4 regions of the Pseudogemmobacter blasticus genome follow, and region 2 is predicted to be linked to each of the others. Evidence: riboswitches for the same ligand, from Rfam matches in the RefSeq annotation. Region 2 holds a riboswitch; each other region holds the start of a gene.
The links. Region 2 has a riboswitch for cobalamin ahead of B6K69_RS13590 (ATP-binding cassette domain-containing protein). Riboswitches for the same ligand answer to the same signal wherever they lie in the genome.
Positions count from the first base shown of each region.

Region 1 (4,082 bases), 250 kb from region 2:
CCACCAGCCGGCCGGTTTGCAGGCGCAGCGCCGCCATGGGCCCGTGGCGCGCCTCCTTGGCGGCGACGAAAGCCGCCCGGGCGGCAGGGGTCTGGAACTCAGGATAACGCGGATCGGCGGCGCGGGGCAGGACAAGTCCATAGATCGTGGATTTCCACGCCGTGATCCAGTCCACGACCTGCGGCCGGGGCGGCTGCCGGAACAGCCGTTCCCCACCCATTTCATCCAGTTTCCGAAGTATATCAAGGCTTTCCGACATGACCTCTGCCCCATCCTGCAGGATGGGCAGCATCTTGCGCCCGATCAGCCGCCTGGGCGTCTCTGCATCGTCATAGGGCACATGAACCAGGTCCAGCGGCCACCCCTTCATCCGCGCGCCCATGACGACACGGATGCAGTATGGGCAGTGCTCATAAAGATAGAGCCGCATCCCTTTGGCACCCGGTTCAGGCGTTCACATCAACCACGACCCGGCCCTGCACCTCTCCCTTCAGGATCGCCGCGCCAAGCGCCGGAAGATCCGACAGCGCGGCAGGCCGGATCATCCAGGCCAGCAGATCCAGCGGCAGATCGCGGGCAATCCGGGCCCAGGCGTCGATGCGGCGTTCGGTCGGGCACATCACGCTGTCGATCCCCAGAAGATTGACGCCGCGCAGAAGGAAGGGGATCACCGTCGCCGGAAGCGCCGGGCCGCCCGCAAGCCCGACCGCCGCGACAGAGGCGCAATAGCGCATCTGCCCCAGAACCCGCGCCAGCATCGCGCCGCCAACCGCATCCACGCAACCGGCCCAGGTTTCTGCTTCCAGCGGGCGCTTGACGGTTTCAGACAGGTCTGCACGCGGCACGATGCGCTGCGCCCCAAGCGCGGTCAGGTAACCGACCCCCACAAATGGGATGAGGTGATGCGGCTCAACCTGACATCCTGCTATCTGATGTCGCGTCTGGCCGTTCGCCAGATGCGGCATCACCAGCGCGGCGGGGCGCTGGTGCATGTGTCCAGCGTATCGGGGTTCCGGGGTTTGCCCCGGGCCCATGCCTATTGCGCGGCCAAGGCCGGGATGATCAACCTGTCCAACGCCATGAGCTGCGCCTATGTCGGAGAGGGCATCCGTTCAAACGTCGTGGCCCCCGGATATATCGCGACCGGCATGGTGGGCGGCCTGCTGGACGGTTTCAACGACCCCGCCACAGCGCAGGCCATGTCGCCGATGCGACGCCCCGGCAGGCCGGAGGAAATCGCGAATGCGTGCCTGTTCCTTGCTTCGGACGAGGCCAGCTATTGCAGCGGCTCGGTCCTGGTGGTGGATGGTGGCATGACGGCAACGCAGGGATAGCAGGCAGGGCGGCCGCAGGACAGGCCCGCGCGCGGTCGCCACTCTCGCAGGATCAGCCGCTTGCAGCCGGGCCGGATTGCGGCCAATTGCAGCGGCATCCGGGGCTGGCTTGACAACCTGAACGCAACGGGCGCATCACCGCCCGGCTGGTGCCTGTCTTCGTGACAGGTGAAAAGGGAATGTGTCCGTGGCCGCCAGGCCCAGAACACAGCCGCCCCCGCGACCGTGACCGGACAGGTCACCCACCGCCACTGGCCCGACCGGCCGGGAAGGCAGGGTACCGCCAGGGGTAAGCCCCCCTGAGATCCGCAAGCCGGGAGACCTGCCAGCGCCGAACGACGCTGACCGGACGGGGTGTTCCGGTGTCGGGTCTGGCCGTGGCTGCACCCGCCCTTCCACCTTGTCCCTGAACATGAGGGACGACATGCCGCCTGAAACTCTTTCGCCGGTTCCGGGACTTTGGCCATGACGGCTTGGCCCGGGGGGCTGGTGATCGCGGCCCCGAATTCGGGCGCAGGCAAGACAACCGTGACGCTGGGCCTGTTGCGGGCCTTGCGCGATCGGGGGCTTGTCGTGCAGCCCTTCAAGAACGGTCCCGATTACATCGACACCGCCTTTCACGGCCTGGCAGCCGGACGGCCGTCCTTCAACCTTGATTCCTGGGCGATGGACCAAAGCCTGATGGATGCGGTCCGGCATCAGGCCGATGGCGCCGATCTGGTGATCGCCGAAGGCTCTATGGGTCTTTACGACGGCACCTCGAAGCCCGGGCGCCGCGGCCGCGGCTCATCCGCCGAAATGGCCCGGATTTGCGGTTGGCCTGTAGTTCTGGCGCTGAACGTCGAAGGCCAGGCACAATCGGCAGCGGCGGTTGCGCTGGGGTTCGCCCGCCACCCCGATGCGCCGCCGCTGGCGGGCGTGATCCTGAACAACGTCGCCGGTGCCCGGCATGAGGTGATGGTCCGCGAAGAGATGGCGCGACTGGACATTCCCGTGCTGGCCGCCCTGCCCCGCCGCAGCGATCTCAGCCTGCCGGAACGTCACCTTGGCCTGGTGCAGGCAGACGAACATCCCCGGCTTGAGGCGCTGATCGCCCGGCTGGGGGCCTTCGTGCGTGACCATGCCGATCTGGCCGCGCTGATCGGTGCCGCCCGATCAGCCGGCCCGCCCCCGGCCGGGGCCTGGCCCCTGCCGCCGGCGCAGCGCATCGCGCTGGCGCGCGACGTGGCGTTCTCTTTCGTCTACCGCCATCTGCTGGAAGGCTGGCGCCGGGCGGGGGCCGAAGTGCTGCCGTTCTCGCCTCTCGACGATCAGGCCCCCGATCCCTCGGCCGATCTGGTCTGGTTGCCCGGAGGGTACCCCGAGTTGCACGCCGGGCGGCTGGCGGCGGCCGAAACCTTCCTGTCCGGCCTGCGCCGCCATGCGCAGACCAAACCCGTCCATGGCGAATGTGGCGGCTACATGGTTCTGGGCGAGGCGCTGGTGGATGCCTCGGGGACCAGTCACCGGATGGCGGGCCTTCTGGGGCTGGTTACCAGCTACCAGGTCCGCCGCCTGCACCTTGGCTACCGCCGCGCCACGCTGGTGGCCCCGATGCCGGGCCATGCCCCCGGCACCGCGCTGCGGGGGCATGAGTTCCACTATTCCTCGATCCTGGCCCAGCCCGACGCGCCGCTGGCACGGGCCACCGATGCCTCGGGAAACCCGGTGCAGGAAACCGGCAGCACGCGGGGCCATGTCTCGGGCAGCTTCTTCCACCTGATCGCCACCGAAGGCGCCGCCACATGACCGCCCCCCTGCCGCCCGACGATGCCCCGCCGCCGCTGCCCAAGATCGAGGTGCCCCTGCTGGACCCGCCGCCGCCGCGACGGGGCCGCGCGCTGATGATCCAGGGCACCAGTTCGGACGTGGGCAAAAGCCTGCTGGTGGCGGGCCTGTGCCGCGCCTATGCCCGGCGCGGGCTGAAGGTGGCGCCGTTCAAGGCGCAGAACATGTCGAACAACGCCGCCGTCACGGCCGACAGCGACCTGTCGCCCGATGCCGACGGAACGCCCCGGCGCGGCGAAATCGGCCGGGCGCAGGCCTTGCAGGCACGGGCAGCGGGGCTGGCGCCCTCGATCCACATGAACCCGGTGTTGCTGAAACCGCAGGCGATGGTCGGCTCTCAGGTGGTGCTGCGGGGGCGCGCGCTGGGGAACTGGCCGGCGCGGCATTACCACGGGCTGAAACCGCTGCTGCTGCCCGCCGTGCTGGACAGCTATCGGCGGGTGGCGGCCGAAGCCGATCTGGTGCTGGTCGAAGGCGCCGGATCGGGCACCGAAACCCATCTGCGGCGATCCGACATCGCCAACATGCTGTTCGCCGGGGCCGCCGACCTGCCGGTGGTGCTGCTGACCGACAATGACCGCGGCGGCGCCATGGCGGCGGTGGTCGGAAGCTGGCTGCTGCACACGCCCGCAGAACGCGCGCGCATCCGGGGGTTTCTGGTCAACAAGTTCCGGGGCCAGTTTGCGCTTTACGAACCGGCCTGCCGCACCATGACAAATGTCACCGGCTGGCCCTTTCTGGGTGCCGCGCGCTGGTTTGATGCGGCGGCGTTGCTGCCGGCCGAAGATGCGCTGGCGCTGGAACGGCCGGGCCGCAGCGCGGGCGGGGGGCTGGTCATCGCCGTGCCGCAAATCGACCGGGTGGCGAATTTCGACGACCTTGATCCGCTGTCAGCCGAGCCGGGGGTGGACCTGCGCTGGG
Region 1 is NZ_CP020470.1:2,531,993-2,536,074, reverse strand. Features, by position in the region: gene grxB (glutaredoxin 2) at 1-430, opposite strand, end outside; partial or broken gene B6K69_RS12325 (MDR/zinc-dependent alcohol dehydrogenase-like family protein) at 447-875, opposite strand; gene B6K69_RS12320 (SDR family NAD(P)-dependent oxidoreductase) at 903-1,334, shown strand; cobalamin riboswitch at 1,480-1,664, shown strand; gene B6K69_RS12315 (cobyrinate a,c-diamide synthase) at 1,800-3,122, shown strand; gene B6K69_RS12310 (cobyric acid synthase) at 3,119-4,082, shown strand, end outside.
Region 1: it holds a riboswitch for cobalamin, as region 2 does, so the genes downstream of both, B6K69_RS12315 (cobyrinate a,c-diamide synthase) here and B6K69_RS13590 (ATP-binding cassette domain-containing protein) in region 2, are expected to answer to the same signal.

Region 2 (4,082 bases):
TGACCGTTTCGCTGATGTCATAGCTGCCGAACAGGTTGAACACCGCATAGCCGGGCGTTGCGGCCGGGTCGCGGGCGGGGTCGATGCGGTCCTGCCCGTCGGCCCAGACCATCTGGGTGCCCAGCCGCCAGGCGCCTTGGCCATAAGACACCGCCAGCTTGCCCATCAGCGGCGGGATCTGCGCCAGCGGCGCGTCGTCATCGCGGTTCTGGCCACGGGTATAGGTCAGATCCCCGGTCAGTTGCAGGCCGCCGCTTTGCCATGACCCCGACAGCTCCACCCCGGCAAGCTGGGCCGAGACGTTGCGGTAAGTGGTCACCCCGGCATAGGTGCTGGCGTCGCGCAGGATGAAATCATCCACCCGGTCGACATAGGCGGTGGCGGTCAGGCCCCAGTCATCGCGCTTGACCTCGACCCCCAGGTCGAATTGCAGGTGCTTTTCCGGCGCGATGTCGGGATTGCCGACCCAGTTGTTGCGGCCCATGGCGCGTTCGGTGGCATCTGCCGTGCGGACCGAACGGGACAGGCCGACAAAGCCGGTCAGCCCGTCGCCGAAATCATGTTCGAACCGGATCAGCCCGCCCCAGTTGTCTTCGCGGCGGGCATCGTTGAAGGTGGTGCCGTAGTAGGTGGTGTAGAACCCGTTGGGCGCGGCCGCGGCATAGCCGGGCAGACCCGCCGCCGCCCCCGCGCTGGCCTTCACATGGTCATAGCGCAGACCCAGTTTCAGCGTGTTTGCGGCATCCAGTTCGGTTTCGGTTTCGGCATAAAGCCCGGTCTGTTCGATGGTGACATCGGGCCACATCAGGAAACGCGCATTGGCGGGGTTCGCGGCCTCGATCGCGGGGCGGGCGGCGGCCATACCGCCATAGAGGATGGCCATGCGGTTGTTCGACTGGTGGTCGATGCCGACCCTGGCGGTGGTGCTGCCAAAGGCAAGCTGCGCCTCGACCTTGCCGCCGCGCGTGTCGGAAGTGGTGGGAACGCGCATGAACATGCCCGTGGCGGGACGCAGCGAATAGTTGTCCATGACGTGATCGACTTCGGACAGGAAGACCTCGGCTTCGATCCGGCGCAGGGCGCCGGCGTCCAGATCCACCCCGCCGCGCAGGCGCCAGACCGAGGTATCGGTGGAGGGGCTGTCCATCCCGGCGCCGGCGAACAGCACGTCGCGCGCGGCGTCACGGTCATGGTCCAGCGCGATGTCGAAGCCCTGCCCCGCATAGCCGAAGGTCAGGCCGCCGCTGGTCTGTTCATAGGCGCTGCGCACGGTGCGGCCTGCGCCATCGGCGTAATCATCGGCATCCTTCGCCTCGACCGCGCCCTTGACGTAGAAGCCGTTGCCCAGCGTCCAGGTGAACCTGCCGCCCGCGCCCAGAGCATTGGCGTTTGATCCGGCGCTGGCGTGAGCCTCGCCGGTAAAGCCGCTGGCCGCGCTGGCGGGGGGCGCCTCGCGCTCCAGCCGGACGGTGCCGCCGGTGCCGCCGGGGCCGTTTGTCACGCTGGCATAGCCACGGGTTACCGTCACCCTGTCGGCGCGGGCAAAGGCCGCGGTCGAGGCGGGCGGATCCATGTGGTTGGGGCACCCGCCATAGGTGACGGCCCCGGCGTCGATGACGTTGATCTGGTTCGAGTTCAGCCCGCGGATCACGATATCAAGCCCGTGGCCGCCCATGCGGCTGCTGGCGATGCCGGGCAGCGTGGTCAGCACGGCGCCGCCGTCCAGATAGGACGGGGTGCCCAGGGTGGCGGGGTCGAAGACGGTGCCCGAGGCGGTGCTTTGCGGCCCCTTGATCGCGCTGCCGGCAATGTAGATCGGCGGCAGCAGGGTGGCGGGGTCTTCGGCCGTGCCCTGCGCAAGCGCGAGGCCCGAGATCGAGCAAAGCAGGATGGCGGTCGCGCCAAGGCGCGCCGGATTGGCGATGATCATGGTTTCTTTGTCCCTTGTTTCCGGGCGCGCGGTCAGCTTGCGCCGCGCGGCTTCCGTTGGTCTGGCTGAAGTGTGGTCAGGCAGTGATCCGGGTCGGGGGGCCGCGGATCAGGCGGGACAGGTCAAGCGGCTGCGGCACCCCGCGGGGCGCCGGCACGGGCAGCGACAGGCTGGCGACAAGACGCCCCGCCAGAACCGGCAGCGGGGGCGGATCGCCAAGCAGGGCGATGCCGGTCAGGCAGAAGGGGCAGCTTTGCGCGGGGTTGGCATCGGGCTTTTCGGTATCGCTGATCTCGCCGGTTTCAAGGTTCAGCAGGACCGTGCGCATACTGCCCTGCGAACAGAGCACGATTTCCAGCATCCCGTCGGCCAGACGGCCCGGCTGCAACGGGCGCAGCCCCAGCGACAGTTGCAGCGCAAGCAGCAGAACAAGGGCCGCCGTCAGCAGCCCCCGAAGGCGGGAGAAAAAACCCTTCACGACATTCATCAATACGAATGTTCGCACATCTGATGCCGGTGGACAATTTCCAGAATGTCGCAGGCGGTGGCCTTCAGCGGCCCCTTCGCCCGACAAGGCTTGCCGGGGACAGGGCGGCGGGGTCTTCGGTCAGGATGCGGCCGTGCTGAAGGCGGATCACCCGGTCAACCGCATCGGGAACCGGGGCGGTTTCGGGCAGCGCGCAGACGGCCGCCAGACCAAGGCGGCGCAGATGGTGCAGCAGCGCGGGCAGATGGCGGGCCTCGTCCGGGTCGGCGGGGCGATCCAGCACCACAAGCGCGGGGTCTTGCGCCAGGGCGCAGGCCAGGCGGGCAAGCTGCCGGTCGCCGGGGCGCAGCGTGCCGAAGCGGCGGCGGGCCAGCGGGGCAAGGTTCAGCCGCTCCAGCACCTCGGCCACGGCTTCGGCGTCGCGCCAGCCGGGGCGGCCGGTGGCGCGGCAGGCCTGCCGGCCAAGGGCGACAAGCTGGCGCAGGGTCAGGCCCGGATCGACCGGCGCTTGCAGCACGGCAGCCACGCTGCGCGCCGCCTCATGCGGCGGGATCAGCCAGAGGTCGCGCCCGTGCAGCAGGACGGCACCACGGGTTGGCGGCAGGGCGCGGCACAACAGCCGCAGCAGCACCGAGGTGCCCGCGCCGGGCGGCCCGGCCAGCCCCAGCACCTGCCCCGCCTGAACGGTGAAGCTGATGTCGGCAAGGGTCGGGCAGCCGCTGCGGGCAGCCCAGCCCACGCCGCGAAGCTGCAACAGGGCAGGCCGCGAAACGGGGCAGACAGGGGCCGCCGGGGGGCGGTGTCTTGGGTCGTCCATCGCAAGCTCCTTTCCGGGGCACCCCGCCCGGTGTGGTTGATCTGACGATGGCAGGTCTCCTGACTCGCGGGTCGTGGCTTCCCCCGCCTTCCCGGGCCCGCAATCGGGGGGCCCAGTGGCGATGGGGGTCGCTCGCCGCTTACAGTTGCGGGGGCAGTCACGGAATTGGCGCCGCCGGCACCGCACCGTGTTCCCTTTTCATCCGGTCAGCCCTTGCAGGCCGTCGGAACCATCCCGGACAGGGTGCCCCGGCAGGCCGTGGCGGGGCAAGCCCGGCTGCGACGCCTGTGGCGCCGCGCCCGACATGAGGCTGCGATGGCGTGACAGGATGCGGCGGTGCCCGGACCGGCGGTCAGGACAGCATCCGCGCCAGTTCGGCAATGTTGCGGGCGCCCATCTTGGCCAGCACGCGCGACCGATGCGCCTCGACCGTGCGCATCGAGATGCCAAGGTCATCGGCGATCTGCTTGTTCAGCCGGCCTTGCAGCATGAGGACCATCACCTCGACCTCGCGCGCCGACAGGCTGGCGCGGCGCTGTTCAAGGTTCAGCCGGTCGCGGGCGGCGGCCACGCGGTCGCGGCGCAGGGCGATGGCGCTGAGGGCAAGATCGACGATCTGGTTGTCGTTGAACGGCTTTTCCACGAAGTCGAAGGCGCCGGCCTTCAGGCTTTGCACCGCCAGCGGTACATCGGCGTGGCCGGTCAGGAAGATGACGGGCGGCAGCGCATCGACGCCGCCTTCCTGCGCCGACAGGGCATCCAGCACCTGCGGCCCCGACATCCCGTCCATCCGCACATCCAGGATCAGGCAGCCGCAACCGGGCTGCGGCCAGCCGGCCAGCAGCGCC
Region 2 is NZ_CP020470.1:2,785,337-2,789,418, reverse strand. Features, by position in the region: gene B6K69_RS13600 (TonB-dependent receptor domain-containing protein) at 1-1,930, opposite strand, end outside; gene B6K69_RS13595 (DUF2946 family protein) at 2,007-2,408, opposite strand; gene B6K69_RS13590 (ATP-binding cassette domain-containing protein) at 2,482-3,234, opposite strand; cobalamin riboswitch at 3,267-3,482, opposite strand; gene B6K69_RS13585 (response regulator transcription factor) at 3,587-4,082, opposite strand, start outside.

Region 3 (4,082 bases), 710 kb from region 2:
GCGACAACAGCCAAAGCAGCGGTTCGCCCTGCTGGAACGGCGTGCCCCGATTGGCGATCACCGCCGCGCGCGGGCCAAGGTGGCGGGCCAGCTCGCCCCTGTTTGCGCCCGTACCGCCGCAGGCCAGCACCACGGCAGCGGCGGCAATCTGCACCGGCCCCTCGGGCGTGTCGGCAAGAATGTGCAACGGGGCGGCCGTTTGCGGCGACAGCGCGGCCGGATCTAGGGCGCGGACCCGCCAGCCGGTGCGAATATCCACCCCCAGGGCGACAGCACGGCGGACCAGCGCATTGACCAAGGCCTGCCCGCCCCCGCGCAGAAAGACGGTTCGGCGGGAATAGGGCAGATTGCCGTCGGCCCAGGGTTCGAAAGCCACCCCCTGCGCCAGAAGCCAGGGCCCCAGGTCGCCCGCGCCTTCCGCCAGACGCTCTGCAAGGTCTGGATCAGGCGCAGCCTTGCGCCGAAGATCCGCCAGAAAGGCCGCGGCGGGGTAACTGTCGCGCTGGAAGGGCGTTTCGGTAGGGTTGACCAGACGCAGGTTGCGGCAATGGCGGGCGTTGCCGCCCAACAGCTCGCGCGGCGCGGCATCCACCAGCATCACGGCGGCCCCGGCCTCACGCGCATCGATGGCGGCGCAAAGCCCGGCGAACCCGCCACCGATGACCAGAACCCTGTTGCCGCCGTCCGCCACCACTCCCCCCCGTCTCTTCGCGGGCAAACGGTTTCACGGATGCGTCCGATCCTCAAGGGCACCCCTATTCGCAACCTGCGGCGGAAAGGCGGTTGACATGCCGCGGCGGTTATGGCCGGTAAAGGGCATCATCGGTCCCTTGCCGGGCATCATCGCGCGGCGAGGGGGAGAGAGGGAATACGGTGCGGCCCGCAGGGGCCAATTCCGTGGCTGCCCCCGCAACTGTAAGCGGAGAGCGACGCCGAACACGCCACTGGGCCAACCGCCCGGGAAGGCCGGCCGAGCCAAGACCCGCGAGCCAGGAGACCTGCCGGCGAGGCATGGTGAAGAGCGATCTTCGCCTGCAATCAACCGGACGCCGGGGTGTGCGTCTGGCTCGCAGAGCCGGAACAACGCCCTGCGTGCCTTTCATCCCGAACGTCCTTTCTGGATTCCGTCTTCTGACGGCACAAGAGAGGAACGACCATGACCCTTCGCCCTGCCGCGCTGATCGCCGCGGCCTGCCTGTTGCCCTTGCCCGCCGCAGCGCATTTCCAACTGATCCATGTTGAAAACCCCATCATCGAAGGCCCCGGCGATGTGCCGTTGCGGCTGATCTTTTGGCACCCTTTCGAGAACGGCCATGTGATGGACATGGGCCAACCGCTGGCCTTCTACAGCGTGAACAAGGGCAAGAAGACCGACCTGATGGATCGGCTGAAGCCGATCACCTTTACCGGCGTTGAAAATGCGGCGGCCGCCTATGAGGCCAGCGTGCCGGTAACAAAGGCCGGCGATTATGTGCTGGTGGTTGAACCCGCCCCCTATCTGGAACCCAGCGAGGATGTCTTCATCCAGCAACTGACCAAGGTCTATCTGAACCATGCCGAACTGCCGACCGACTGGATGGAACCGCAGGGTCTGGCGACCGAGATCCTGCCGCTGAACAAGCCCTACAACATCATTGCAGGCTCTACCTTCAGCGGGCAGGTGCTGGCCGAAGGCAAGCCGGTGCCCGGCGTCGAGATCGAGGTCGAGTTCATGGCCGCAGAGCCGGACCTTGCCACCAATACGGCGAAATCGGCCGTTGCCGGGCCAATGCCGGGCGGGTCGGTCGTGGTGGTTTCCGATGCCGACGGAACCTTCACCTTTGGCATTCCCAAGGCCGGCTGGTGGGGCTTTGCGGCGCTGGGGTCCGGCCCGGCCAAGGAACATGAAGGCAAGGAACTGAGTCAGGATGCCGTGATCTGGGTGCGCGCCTGGGATCTGGAGTAAGCCATGCACATCGTTGATGGCGCGCTGTCCAACCCCGTGGTGATCGGGGGCGCCGTGATCGCGGCCGGGGGCATTGCCCTTGGCCTGCGGGCGCTGACGGTTGAAAAGATACCCACCGCCGGCGTGTTGTCGGCGGCGTTCTTCGTGGCCTCGCTGGTGCATGTCCCGATCGGCCCCTCATCGGTGCACCTCATCCTGAACGGTCTGGCCGGGGTCATCCTGGGCTGGGCCGCGTTTCCGGCGCTGTTCGTGGGCTTGCTGTTGCAGGCGGTGTTCTTCGGCTTTGGCGGGGTCACGGTGCTGGGGGTCAACACCGTGAACATCGCCCTGCCGGCGGTGCTGGTCGGCATGGCCTGCGGCCCGTTCATCCGCCGCGGAACCGCCCTGACCGCCACGGTCTGGGCCGGCATCGGCGGCGCACTGGCGATTGCGCTGACAACGCTGTTCGTCGCGCTTTCGCTGATGCTGAGCGGCGAACAGTTCCTGCCCGCCGCCAGGCTGGTGTTCTTTGCCCACATCCCGGTGATGGCCATCGAAGGCGTGCTCACGGCTGCCGCGGTATCGCTGGCCCGCAAGGTGAAACCCGAACTCTTCCATGCTCTTGAGGTGGCACGATGAAACAGGCCGGATCTCTTGCAACGGCGGCCCTTTGCCTGATGCTGGCGCCCTGGCCCGCCCTGGCGCACAAGGTGATTGCCTCGGTCTATCCTGCAGGCCGCGCGATCGAGGGCGAAATCGGGTTTTCCAACGGCGATATGGCGGCGAACAGCAAGGTCACCGTAACCGACCCGGCCGGCCGCCCCTTGGGCGAAACCACAACGGACGAGGGCGGTGTTTTCCTGTTCACCCCGACCGAACCCGTGGACCATGTGTTCCGCGCCGATCTGGGGGCAGGCCATGTGGCCGAGGTGACCATGAGCGCAGCCGATGTGGGCGGCATCCTGGGCAAGGCCACCCCGGCGGCAGCCACCGCCGCCCCGGACGCCGTCCCTGCCCCGGCCGCCGCGTCCCCCGGTGGGGCCGCCGCCAACGGACCCGCGCTGGATGAAGCCGCCATGGCCCGGATCGTGCGAGACGAGATGCGCCCCCTGCGACAGGAGATCGCCGCCTACAAGGAGAAGAACGATCTGCAATCCATCCTGGGTGGCATCGGTTACATCGCCGGGCTGTTCGGGATCGGCTTCTATGTCGCGGCGCGCCGCCGCCCCATGGCGCGCTGACCGTGGCGCATCTGCTTGGCCTTGGCGAAACGGGCGCGGTGGGGCTATCGCCCCGCCCTTCGCCGCTTGTCCGGCGGCTGGACCCGCGCGGGCGTATTCTGGCGGCGCTGGCCTTCGCGGTGGTGGTCACGGGGCTGTCCAGCCTGACAGCACTGGTGGCGGCGCTGGCGGCGGCACTGGCCCTGCTGGCGGTATCCGGCCTGCCTGTGGCAACCACCCTGAAACGCATGATGCTGATGGACGGGTTCATTGTCTTCATGCTCGTGCTGCTTCCGTTCTCGACGCCGGGCACGGCGCTTCTGGTGGTGCCCGGCGGCTTTGTCGCCAGTGCGGAAGGGCTGCGGCTGGCGGTCGAAATTGCGCTGACCGCCAATGCGGTGATCCTGGCGCTGATGGTGCTGGTCGGCACGATGGAGCCGGTGGTGCTGGGACATGCGCTGGCGCGGCTGCGGGTGCCGGAACGGCTGGTGCATCTGCTGCTGTTCACGGTGCGCTACATCGAAGTGTTGCGCGACGAATACAGCCGGTCGCGACAGGCCATGCAGGCGCGCGCTTTCCGCCCCGGCAGCAACCGGCATTGCTGGCGCAGCCTTGGCCAACTGGTCGGAATGATGCTGGTGCGCGCGCTGGAACGGTCTGAGCGTATTCTGCAGGCGATGAAGTGCCGCGGCTTCACCGGGCGGTTGCCGCTGCTGTCAGACCTGCGGTTCGGCCGGATCGACGGGTTGGCGGCGGGGCTGTTCCTTGCCGGGCTTCTGGGGCTGGTTCTGCTGGAGATGTGCCTTGCCGACCTTGCTTGAACTGGAAGAGATCCACTTCGCCTATCCGGGCCAGGCACCCGTGCTGCGCGGCGCCAGCCTGTCCGTGGCGGCAGGAGAGCGGATTGCCCTGGTCGGACCGAACGGATCGGGGAAATC
Region 3 is NZ_CP020470.1:3,496,502-3,500,583, reverse strand. Features, by position in the region: gene tcuA (FAD-dependent tricarballylate dehydrogenase TcuA) at 1-691, opposite strand, end outside; cobalamin riboswitch at 807-1,020, shown strand; gene B6K69_RS17030 (DUF4198 domain-containing protein) at 1,157-1,945, shown strand; gene cbiM (cobalt transporter CbiM) at 1,949-2,563, shown strand; gene B6K69_RS17020 (Ig-like domain-containing protein) at 2,560-3,165, shown strand; gene cbiQ (cobalt ECF transporter T component CbiQ) at 3,168-3,965, shown strand; gene B6K69_RS17010 (energy-coupling factor ABC transporter ATP-binding protein) at 3,949-4,082, shown strand, end outside.
Region 3: it holds a riboswitch for cobalamin, as region 2 does, so the genes downstream of both, B6K69_RS17030 (DUF4198 domain-containing protein) here and B6K69_RS13590 (ATP-binding cassette domain-containing protein) in region 2, are expected to answer to the same signal.

Region 4 (4,082 bases), 1.7 Mb from region 2:
ATGTCATCACGGTGGTCACGTCCAGCAGGCCAAGGCCCGGCGTTTCGCCCGCCGGCCCCTCAATCCCCTCCGGGTCGGCAACGCTGCGGCCCAGCATCTGATAGCCGCCGCAGATGCCCAGCACATGCCCGCCGCGCCGGCGGTGGGCGGCAAGGTCGATGTCCCAGCCCTGATCGCGCAGGAAGGCCAGATCGCCCCGCGTGGATTTTGAGCCGGGGATGATCACCAGCCGCGCATCGCCCGGAATGGCCCGGCCAGGCAGCACCATTTCGACCGTGACGCCGGGTTCCTGCTTCAGGGGATCAAGGTCGTCGAAATTGGCGATGCGCGACAGCGCCAGACAGGCCACCTTGAGGCCGCCGCCCTGGCCGTTGCCGGTCAGGTCCAGCGCATCTTCGGCCGGCAGGCGGGCGGCGCCGGCGAACCAAGGCACCACGCCGAAGCCGCGCCAACCGGTGCGTGCCGCGATCAGGCTGTAGCCATCGTCGAACAGTCGCGGGTCGCCACGAAAACGGTTGATCAGGAACCCCGCAACCAGCGCGGCATCGTCGGGGTCGATCACCGCCTGCGTGCCCACGATCTGCGCGATCACGCCGCCGCGGTCGATGTCGCCGGCCAGCACCACCGGCACATCCGCCGCCCGGGCAAAGCCCATGTTGGCGATGTCGCCCCGCCGCAGGTTCACCTCGGCCGGGCTGCCCGCGCCTTCGACGATCACCAGATCGGCCCGCGCCTTCAGCCTGTTGAAACTTTCCAGCACCGCCGGCATCAGCGACGGCTTCATCTTGCCATATTCGCCGGCGCCGGCCCGGGTCAGACGGCGGCCCTGCACCACGACCTGCGCGCCGATGTCGGTTTCGGGCTTCAGCAGCACCGGGTTCATGTCGGTATGCGGTGCCACCCCGGCCGCCAGCGCCTGCAAGGCCTGCGCACGACCGATCTCGCCGCCGTCCTCGGTCACGGCGGCGTTGTTCGACATGTTCTGCGGCTTGAAGGGCAGAACCGACAGCCCGCGCCGCCGCGCCGCCCGGCACAGCCCCGCCACCAGCAGCGACTTGCCGACATTCGAGCCGGTGCCCTGGATCATCAACGCGCGCATGGCAGGTCTCCTCAGAACTCCACGCCCGGCTGGCCCTTGATGCCGGCGCGGAACGGGTGCTTGACCAGCGTCATCTCGGTCACCAGGTCGGCCAGGTCGATCAGTTCGGGCTTTGCATTGCGTCCGGTCAGCACGACATGGGTCATCGGCGGCTTCTCGGTCTGCAGGAATTCCACCACCTCGGCCACATCCAGGTAATCGTAGCGCAGCGCGATGTTGATTTCGTCCAGCAGAACCATGCGGATGGCCGGGTCGCGGATCAGGTCTTTCGCCTTTTCCCAGCCCGCACGGGCCGCCGCCACATCGCGGGTGCGGTCCTGGGTTTCCCAGGTGAAGCCTTCCCCCATGGCGTGAAACTGGCAGAGATCGTTGAAATGCGCGGTGATCAGCCGCCGTTCGCCGGTGTCCCAGGCGCCCTTGATGAACTGGACAACGGCGCAGGGCATCCCATGCGCGATGGCGCGCAGGATCATGCCGAACCCCGCCGAGGATTTGCCCTTGCCGGTCCCGGTGTGCACGATCACCAGCCCCTTTTCGGCGGTCTTTTCCGCCAGAACCCGGTCTTTCGCGGCCTTGATCCGGGCCTTCTTCTCGGCATGGCTGCGGTCGGTGTCCGGCATCGGCTGCGACATGGCGGCGTTTCTTCCCTGGGTTGGGCGGCTTGACTTTCGGTCTGCCTTGGCGTCACTGGGGCACCAAGCTGGTTCCTGTCTATGACAGGCGAAGAGGGAATGCGATAGGGCCGTCCGGCCCGAGGCGCAGCCGCCCCCGCGACCGTGACCGGAGTTGGGTGTCCGATGCCACTGGCCGAAAGGCCGGGAAGGTGGGCACCCGGGGGAGCGATCCCCGACTCCGCAAGCCGGGAGACCTGCCAGCTTTGTTGTCAACGGGCGGACGGGGTGATCCGCGACCGGTGGATCGCCGCATCCGTCGCGCGCGCCTGCCTGTCCCTTTTCCCCGCCTGTCGCAGCCGGGAAGGGCGCATGACCGTTACGCTGCTTGTCTGTTCCACCTGCCGGGCAGGGGAGCCGGTGCCCGAGGGCACCTTGCCCGCCGGCACGCGCCTTGTCGCGGCGCTTGAGGCGCTTGGCCCTGTGCCCGGCGTTACCCTGCGCCCCGTCGAATGTCTGTCGGCCTGTTCGCAAGGCTGCGCGGTGGCGTTGTCGGCGCCCGGGCGGTGGTCTTACGTCTATGGACGGATGTCCGAAGCCGATGCGCCGCAGATCCTGGCCGGGGCGGCCGCCTATGCCGCCGCCCCCGACGGTATCGTTCCCTGGCGCGAGCGTCCCGAAATCTTTCGCAAGCAATCGCTTGCCCGCATCCCCCCCATCGGAGAGCCGACATGAGCGATCTTGCCAAGATTCCCGTCACCGTGATCACCGGCTTCCTTGGCTCGGGCAAGACGACGCTGATCCGCCATCTGATGCAGAACCCGCAAGGCCGGCGTTTGGCGGTGCTGGTCAACGAATTCGGCAGCGTGGGGGTGGACGGAGACATCCTCAAATCCTGCGCCGACGAGAATTGCCCCGAGGAAAACATCGTCGAACTGGCGAATGGCTGCATCTGCTGCACGGTTGCAGATGAGTTCATCCCCACGGTCGAGGCGTTGCTGGCCCTGCCGCAGCGGCCCGATCACATCCTGATCGAAACTTCGGGTCTGGCGCTGCCTAAGCCGCTGCTTCGGGCGTTTGACTGGCCCGCGATCCGGTCTCGGATCACCGTCGATGGCGTGATTGCGCTGGCCGATGCCGAGGCCGTGGCGGCGGGCCGCTTTGCCCCCGACCCTGTGGCCGTGCAGGCCCAGCGGGAGGCGGATGACAGCATTGACCACGAAACACCCCTGTCCGAGGTTTTCGAGGACCAGATCGCCTGTGCAGATCTGGTCTTGCTGACCAAGGCCGATCTGGCGGGCGAGACCGGCGTTGCCGCCGCCCGGGCCGTGATCGAGGCTGAGGCACCGCGCAAGCTGCCGATCCTGCCGTTGGTCGAAGGCGTCATCGACCCGCGGGTCGTTCTGGGGCTGGGGGCTGCCGCCGAGGATGATCTGGACGCCCGCCCGTCGCACCATGACGGGGCCGACGATCACGAACATGACGATTTCGACAGCGTGGTGATCGACCTGCCCGAAGTTGCCGACCCCGAGGCGCTGGCTGCGGCGATCCGCACCCTGGCCCGCGAATTGCGCATCCTGCGGGTCAAGGGTCATGTCGCGGTGACGGGCAAGCCGATGCGCCTTCTGGTGCAGGCGGTGGGGGAACGGGTCCGGCATCAGTTTGACCGGCCCTGGGGCGCTGCGCCGCGCCGGTCGCGGCTGGTGGTGATTGCCGAACACGACGACATCGACCCAGCCGCCATCCGGGCGGTGTTTGACCGGGCGGGGATCTGACCGCCCATGCATGTGGTCTTCCGCGAAAGCCATGGTCTGGAAGAGACCGAGGTGCCCACCGATCTGGGGCAGACACGGGCCGATCTGGTGGTGCTGTCCTTTTCGGACAGCGACCTTGGGGCGTTTGCGGCCGGCTGGCATCGGGCCCGCGAGGCCGGGCATCCGCTGCCCACGCTGCGGCTGGCGAACCTGACGGCCCTGCGGCATCCGATCTCGGTCGATACCTACCTGGACCGCACGCTGGTACAGGCTCGCGCCGTGCTGGTGCGGCTGATTGGCGGCACCGGCTACTGGTCCTACGGTCTGGCCGCGTTGCAGGACATGGCCCGTCGCAAGGGGGTGGCGCTGGCCGTTCTGCCGGCCGACGGGCGCGAGGACGCGGCGCTGGACGCGCTTTCGACGCTGCCCATCTCGACCCTGCGCCGGTTGCAGGCGCTGTGCGATGCGGGCGGCGCGGTGGCGGCCCAGGCGGCGCTGGCGCAATTGTCACTGGCGGCGGGCCTGTTCGCCGGCCCGGTGAGCGGCGCCAAGACTGTGCCCGAGTTCGGCTGGTATGACCCCGATCTTGGCGTAGTGCCTGCCGCGCCCGAACCAGCC
Region 4 is NZ_CP020470.1:923,149-927,230, reverse strand. Features, by position in the region: gene B6K69_RS04465 (cobyric acid synthase) at 1-1,099, opposite strand, end outside; gene cobO (cob(I)yrinic acid a,c-diamide adenosyltransferase) at 1,111-1,719, opposite strand; cobalamin riboswitch at 1,784-1,989, shown strand; gene B6K69_RS04455 (DUF1636 family protein) at 2,083-2,445, shown strand; gene cobW (cobalamin biosynthesis protein CobW) at 2,442-3,485, shown strand; gene cobN (cobaltochelatase subunit CobN) at 3,492-4,082, shown strand, end outside.
Region 4: it holds a riboswitch for cobalamin, as region 2 does, so the genes downstream of both, B6K69_RS04455 (DUF1636 family protein) here and B6K69_RS13590 (ATP-binding cassette domain-containing protein) in region 2, are expected to answer to the same signal.